DNA from 2 places in the Arthrobacter parietis genome. Region 1 is predicted to be linked to the other one. Evidence: predicted binding sites of a transcription regulator. Region 1 holds the regulator's gene; the other holds the start of a gene.
The links. Region 1 encodes HspR, which represses chaperone genes until heat shock. Its sites were predicted from a motif close to AAGTTGAGTCNNNNNGACTCAACTT; they were not measured.

Region 1 (3,399 bases):
CTGCGGTGGGACTATCGGCGACGACGGCGCTGATCTGAACCACCTGCCCGCCCTTCTCCAGGCGCGGAAGCACTGCCCGCAGAAGCCGGGCATAGCCTACGAAGTTGGTGAGGAGCAGCTCATCCAGGGTGTCGTCGTCGAGCTCCGCCAAGGCGCCGAACGCAACCACACCGGCGGCGTACACCACGCCGTCCAGCGGTTGGCCGTCAAGCGCATCGACGATGCCGGCCGGACCGCCCGGCAGCGTGAGGTCAGCGGCGATGCACTGGGCGCCAAGCCGGCCAGCGAGCGCACCGAGTTTCTCCTGGTCCCTGCCGCTGAGCGTCAGTTCAGCTCCCCTGGAGCTCAGCTCCCCCGCGATGCGCGAGCCGAGCTCACCCGTTGCGCCGACCACCAGGAACTGTTTGCCGCTGATTCCGTTGCCATTGAGATCATCCATTGCCTGAGCCTAACAACCGGCCCTGACGGTTCCCCCTGAAGTGCCCGGGCTGTCAGGCGGAACTTGGACGGTTTCCCTGCACCCGACCCTTCAGCTGGCGGAGTTCCTGCTCGGCAGCTTCGCGTGCTTCCAGCTCACCGAAGGCGTCTTCGAGCTTCCCGGAAGTTGGGTCTGACCAGGCGAGTTCTTCCTGCGCAGCCTGCAGGTGCCTCAGCCGCCGGGCTTCCTGCTCCGCCTCGCGGGCAGCGCGGGCGGTTTCCATACTGTTGCCTGCGGAGGACGAGACTGCTCCCCGAACGTCCAGCGCTGCCTGGGTTGCACCGTGCTGAGCCTTCAGGGATTCGTAGCGCACCGCGTTGTCCTGCAGGGAGGTTTCAAGCCAGTACAGGTCTGACTCCAGCGAGCGGAACTGCTGATCGACGTCGTCGCGTTGGCGGGTCAGTGTCTCGAGTCTCTTCTGGATTTCCAGGGCGCGGCGCAGGGCTGACCGGGCGGCGTCGTCATTGTTGTTCGCGACAGCCCGTTCCGCTTCCCGGTTGCACGCATCGAGATCTGCAGCTGCTTGCCGGGCAAGGGTATCCACGCGATGGCGGACTGCGGCGAGGTCAGCGACGCTGCGGCGCGCGCGGTCGAGGTTCTCTTCCTGTTGGCGCTGCGATTCGCCGAGGGCGGTGATGGGATCGCCCGGTTCAACGGCGTTTCGGCGTGAGGCGATGATGCGTGAGATGCGGCGTCGGACGGACACTGGCGCTAGGCCCGCCGGGTGCCGGTGCCGTAGGCGGCGTTCCAGGTCTTCAGCGCGCCGATCTCCATGGTGAGGCGGGAGGTGGCCCGCTCCAGCTGCCTGCTGCCGGTTTCCTGGTGTACCTCCAGCAAGGTACGGCGCAGCTGGGCCGACAGTTCGCACAGGGAGTTGACCTGCTCTCCGATGCTGTTCGCGAGGTCCTCGCGCAGCGCGCGGTTAGGTTCACGCTCAGCAAGTGCTATGCGTTCGCAGAGTACTGCCTCGGCGCGCGTGAGGTCATCCGCCGTTGCCGCCAGATCACCCGTCGGAGACCCTTGCGCGATGGCGGCGGCAACTGAACGGCGCGTGGCGCCAGTGGAACGCTCCAGCTGGAGCCGGAGCCTTGCGAGCTCCCGCGCCGAAGCGTCCGTGGAAAAGGAACGCAGCCGGCTGGAGCCGCGCTCGATCCGGCGACGGAGAATTCCTGAGCGACGGATGCGGCGCACAATCAACCAGGTTCCGGTTGCAGCGCCAATCGCGAGGATTCCCAGGACGGCACCCCCGAAGAGGAGAAGCTGGAGAACACCCTCCAGCAGGAATTCCGCGGCGTCAACGAACTCTGATTCAGGCATGTATCTAAGTGTGCCGTGGAATTGCAGGTTGCGCCACGTGGGAAGCACCGGAGCGGTCAGCGGGTTGGCTCGCCGCGCCAGATCATCAGTGCCTGGCTGCGCGGGCGGGGACGCTGCCCGCGGGCGAGGGTAACCACGTCGCCCGCGAGACCGGCAGCGAAAACACGGGTGGCCTCGGACTTCCGGCGCTGGGCGAGTTCGTCCGTGAGTTCACTCACCCGGTGCTGGAGTGCCAGGACCTGGTTCTCCAACTCCAGGATGCGCCTGATGCCCTCGAGCGAAACGCCTTCCTGGGAGAGCCGCTGCACCTCACGCAGGACATTGACGTCACGCTGTGAGTAGCGCCGGGCACGCCCCGGCGCCCTGCTGGGAATCACGAGGCCCAACCTGTCGTATTGACGCAGCGTCTGGGGATGCATGTCCGCCAACTCCGCCGCAACGGAGATGACATAGATGGGCATATTGATGTCAACAGGCATGTGTCGCTCCCCTTTCGCTGGCTAGCTCTCCCACACCTTAGAGCCGCGCCTTCTCGGCAAGATTGACCCGTGGATCAGCGTCTTTCGTGGCGTTCGAGAAGGCCTCCACTGCGGCTGCGGCGTCTTTGTTCAGATTTTGTGGAACAACGATGTCAATTGTCACCAGGAGGTCGCCGGTTGCCTTCGACGTCTTTACTCCGCGGCCCTTCACGCGCAGGGTCCTTCCCGAGGGAGTGCCTGCCGGGACTTTCACCGTGACCTTCTCGCCGTCCAGGGTGGGCACCTCCACCTGCGCTCCGAGGGTCGCTTCCGGGAACGTGACCGGCACGTGTACACGGATGTTGTCGCCGTCGCGCTGGAAGAAGGAATGCGGTTTCACATTGACGGTGACCATGAGGTCCCCGTTGCCTGCGGCTCCCGGCTGACCCTTGCCGCGCACACGCACTTTCTGGCCGTCGCGGATGCCGGCTGGAATGCGCACGTCGATGACTTCGCCCGATGGTTCACGCAGGCCGATGGTGGTCCCGCGGATTGACCCTGCGAAGGAGATGCTGGTGCTGGCGGTGCGGTCCGCGCCCTTGCGGGGCGGCGTCTGGTAGCCCGGAAAACCGCCGCCGGACGAGTAGCCGCCTGCGCCCCCGAACAGGTCAGCGAACTCCGGTGGCAGGTTACTGCCGCCGCCGAAGCCGCCGCTGCGTTGACGCCCCGCGGACTGGCCGAAGAGGTTCCCGAAGACGTCATCGAAGCCTGCGCCGCCGGCTGGGCCACCGGGGCCCCCTGCGGTGAATCGGGCGCCGCTTCCCATGGCGCGGATCGCGTCATACTGCTGGCGTTCCTCAGCGTCGGACAGCACCGAGTAGGCCTCGGAAATGTCCTTGAACATCTTGTCAGAGCCCCCGGTGCTTTGGTTCTGGTCCGGGTGGTGCTTCCGCGCGAGCTTCCGGTAAGCCTTCTTGATGTCGGCGTCGGAGGCGTCCTTGGGCACACCAAGAATCTTGTAGAAGTCCTTGTCGACCCAGTCCTGACTGGCCATCTGACCCCTCCTCTCTATAACTCTCTAAGTTGCCTGTTCGTGGAAGCGTTGCGTCCTTTCCCTCCGAGGAAGGGGGCTTTAATATTCCGAAG
Region 2 (3,399 bases), 740 kb from region 1:
GGAATGTTGCGAGGTCATTGGGGAAAGGCCTTCCTGAGAGTGTGACTGACGCCACACTAAGGGCCGTTCCTGAATGTTTGGTGAATGAAAACTGGGTAATCGCCCAAATGGACGCGAACGTTTATCGAAAAGATAGCTAAGCAAGCTTTCTATTCTGTTCTGCCTGTGGCACGCTGGCAGTACAAATGGCGGGACATACTGTCCATAGCTCGCAAGATCACGTGCCGGTGTCCGCCAGTCCGGCCACCTTAGAGGGGATAGTGCAATGGCATCAACACATTCAGGGTCGGGTGTAGGCACCCGGACAAACATTCAGAAGGCCGCACTCGCGGTAGGAGTGGTCTTCCTCCTGGTCGGCGTGCTGGGATTCATTCCCGGTATCACCAGCAATTACGACACGCTGCAGTTCGCCGGCCCCGAGTCCGAGGCGCAACTCCTCGGCCTGTTCCAGGTTTCGATCCTGCACAACATTGTTCACCTGCTGTTCGGCGTCGCGGGCGTCGCGATGGCAAAGACTGCAACCGGCGCTTACAACTTCCTGCTGTGGGGCGGCGTTATCTACGCGGTGCTCTTCATCTACGGGCTCATCATCCCGCATGATTCGGCAGCGAACTTCGTCCCGCTGGACGCGGCGGACAACATCCTCCATCTGGGCCTTGCCGTCGGCATGATTGCGCTGGCGCTCGCTCTTCGGGACAAGCACCGCACTGTCCGGGACCGGTAGTCCCGGCTCCAACCAACTACAAACAAACAGAACGACGACGGCGGGCCGCAACCTGCCGTCGTCGTTCTGTTTGTGCTGTGCGTAGCTCCGCTGACGATCTAGGCTTCCACAGCCCTGTCCGTCTGCACCGGCTGGGCGTCTTCGCCGGAAACGACCTCGATCTTGCGGGGCCTTGCGCGCTCGCTGACCGGGATGGTCACGCTGAGCACGCCGTTTTCATAGCGTGCCGAGATGGCATCAATGTCAATACCCTGCCCGAGGTTCAGTTGCCGAAGGAAGGATCCGCTTTCACGCTCGCGGGTCAGCCACTTGACTCCCTCTGCGTTCCGCAGGGTGCGCTCGGCGCGGATGGTCAACAGCTGGCCGTCGACGTCAATGTCAACAGATCCCGGATCAATGCCCGGGAGGTCAGCGCTCAGGATGTAGTGGTCACCCTCGCGGTACAGATCCATCGGCATCAGCCGCAGACCCTGGCGGGGATCCAGAAGTGCGCCGGCCACGCGGTCCAGTTCACGGAATGGGTCGAATTTCATTGCCATGATGGTTCACTCCCTGTGAGTCAGTAGTCTTTCTTCGGGTTGAGTCTGGTTCGCTCAACCTGCAAGTAGATTAGCACTCGCAGGAGGAGAGTGCTAACGGTTTATGTTCGCTCTGAACGAACTATTCGGAACACAAAAAAGCCCGCCCCGCATGCTGCGGGACGGGCTATGAACGGTGCCTGCGCGGGGCCTCGATCCCCGGGCCTTCCGCGTGTGAAGCGGATGCTCTACCAGACTGAGCTACACAGGCAAATAGTTCCCAGTCAGTTTAGGTCATTGGCAGACGGATGATGCAAACGCGGGGGTGCGGTAGATATTCGGGCGGACACTAAGTAGCCTGACTATTTGAGGCTATTCCACTTCTCGATGTCAGCGAAGGAGTTTGGCAATGGACGATGAGGACATTCTGGCGCGGATCCAGGCGCTGGTCGACAAGGAACACGAGCTGCGGGGTTCACCCTCGGGTGACGATGCTCCTGGCGAAGATCGACGCAGCAGCCTGCGGCGGGTCGAGGAACAGCTCGACCAGTGCTGGGACCTGCTCCGTCAGCGGCGGGCGAAGGAAGACGCAGGGGAAAGCCCGCAGGAAGCGGAGGCCCGGCCGATCGACCAGGTAGAGGGCTACCGCCAGTAAGCACATCGATTTGGCAGGACAGCCCCGATACCCCGTTGATAAGGGGCGTGTCCTGCCAACTCAACGAAAGGAATCTTCATGGACGACCTCAAAGCATTTGCACTGATCTGTACTCTCACCCCTTCGCCCGATGCCTCGAGCACCGATGTGATGGCCGACCACATCCTTGGCAAGCTCAAGGAGCAGGGGGTAACGACGTCGTCGGCCCGGGTAGTTGACCACAACGTTGCTCCAGGCGTGCAGATCGACATGGGAAACGGGGATGAATGGCCGCAGCTCCGCCAGCAGATCCTCGATGCGGACATCTTCCTCCTGTGCGCACCTATCTGGGTAGGGCACATGAGCAGCCTGGGACAGCGGGTGTTCGAACGGCTGGACGCCGATCTCTCCTCGACTGATGATGACGGCCGGCCCATCATGTACAACAAGGTCGCTCTGACCGCGGTGGTGGGAAACGAGGACGGCGCCCACCATGTCACTGCCGAGATGCACCAGGGCCTGAACGACATCGGCTTCACCGTCGCGGCGCAGGGCGGTGTCTACTGGGTCGGGGAAGCAATGCAGACCGTGGACTTCAAGGACCTGGACCAGGTACCTGATCCGGTTGCTTCCACAATTTCCTCCATGTCCGTGAACGCTGTCCACCTGGCGAAGTCCCTCAAGGCATCTCCCTACCCAGCTCCCTAGCATCGAGTTGGCAGGACACACCCCGAAAGGGGCCCCAAAAAGGGTGTGTCCTGCGCATTGACGGGTACTACAACGGAATAGGCGAGTCGCTTGAACGATCACAAGAACGATCACAAGAACGATGACGAAGCCCGACGGCGGGAACTCGGCGACAATGCGGGCCCGGTCGAGGAAGAGATCGAGGAATCGTTCGACCGCACAGTGGATGAAGGCGCACAGCGCCTGAACCGCACCTTCCCCGACGTACTCATCACCGGGCTCTTCGGAGGCTTCGAAATAGGGATCGGCGTGATCGCCTATCTGGCGGTGCTTCATGAAACCGACAACCACCTGCTCGCGGGATTGGCCTTCAGCGCGGGACTCATTGCGCTACTGCTGGCCAAGAGCGAACTCTTCACTGAGGGATTCCTGGTTCCCATCGCAGCGGTGACCGCCAAGCAGGCGAGCCTTGCGCAGCTCGGCCGGCTCTGGGGCGGCACCCTGGTGGCGAACCTTGCAGGCGGCTGGATCTTCATGCTGATTGCCATGAACGCCTTCCCGCAGTGGGCCGGGACGGTCACCACGTCCGCCGAGCACTACGTCGACGCCGGGTTCAGCTGGGAATCCATCTGCCTTGCGTTGCTCGGCGGAAGCACAATCACGCTGATGACGCGCATGCAGCACGGCACGGAGGAGATGAGCGGAAAGCTGATGGCCGCCGTCGTTGGCGGGTTTGTGCTCTCCGGCCTGCAGTTATTCCACTCCATCCTGGATTCGCTGCTCATCTTCGGCGCGATCCTCGCGGGCGCCGACATCAGCTACCTGGACTGGCTGGG

Region 2: ABFX19_RS05980 (Hsp20/alpha crystallin family protein) is a predicted target of HspR. The motif match lies at 1,300-1,324, and genes of this name have one in related genera.

Annotation. Positions count from the first base shown of each region.
Region 1 covers NZ_BAAAON010000001.1:526,506-529,904, forward strand. Annotated here, with positions in the region: gene ABFX19_RS02465 (SDR family NAD(P)-dependent oxidoreductase) at 1-439, opposite strand, end outside; gene ABFX19_RS02470 (PspA/IM30 family protein) at 492-1,184, opposite strand; gene ABFX19_RS02475 (hypothetical protein) at 1,190-1,795, opposite strand; gene ABFX19_RS02480 (heat shock protein transcriptional repressor HspR) at 1,852-2,274, opposite strand; gene ABFX19_RS02485 (DnaJ C-terminal domain-containing protein) at 2,312-3,307, opposite strand.
Region 2 covers NZ_BAAAON010000001.1:1,267,979-1,271,377, forward strand. Annotated here, with positions in the region: gene ABFX19_RS05970 (hypothetical protein) at 1-18, opposite strand, end outside; gene ABFX19_RS05975 (DUF4383 domain-containing protein) at 266-724, shown strand; gene ABFX19_RS05980 (Hsp20/alpha crystallin family protein) at 823-1,263, opposite strand; tRNA gene ABFX19_RS05985 (tRNA-Val) at 1,440-1,513, opposite strand; gene ABFX19_RS05990 (DUF2630 family protein) at 1,652-1,897, shown strand; gene ABFX19_RS05995 (flavodoxin family protein) at 1,976-2,584, shown strand; gene ABFX19_RS06000 (formate/nitrite transporter family protein) at 2,675-3,399, shown strand, end outside.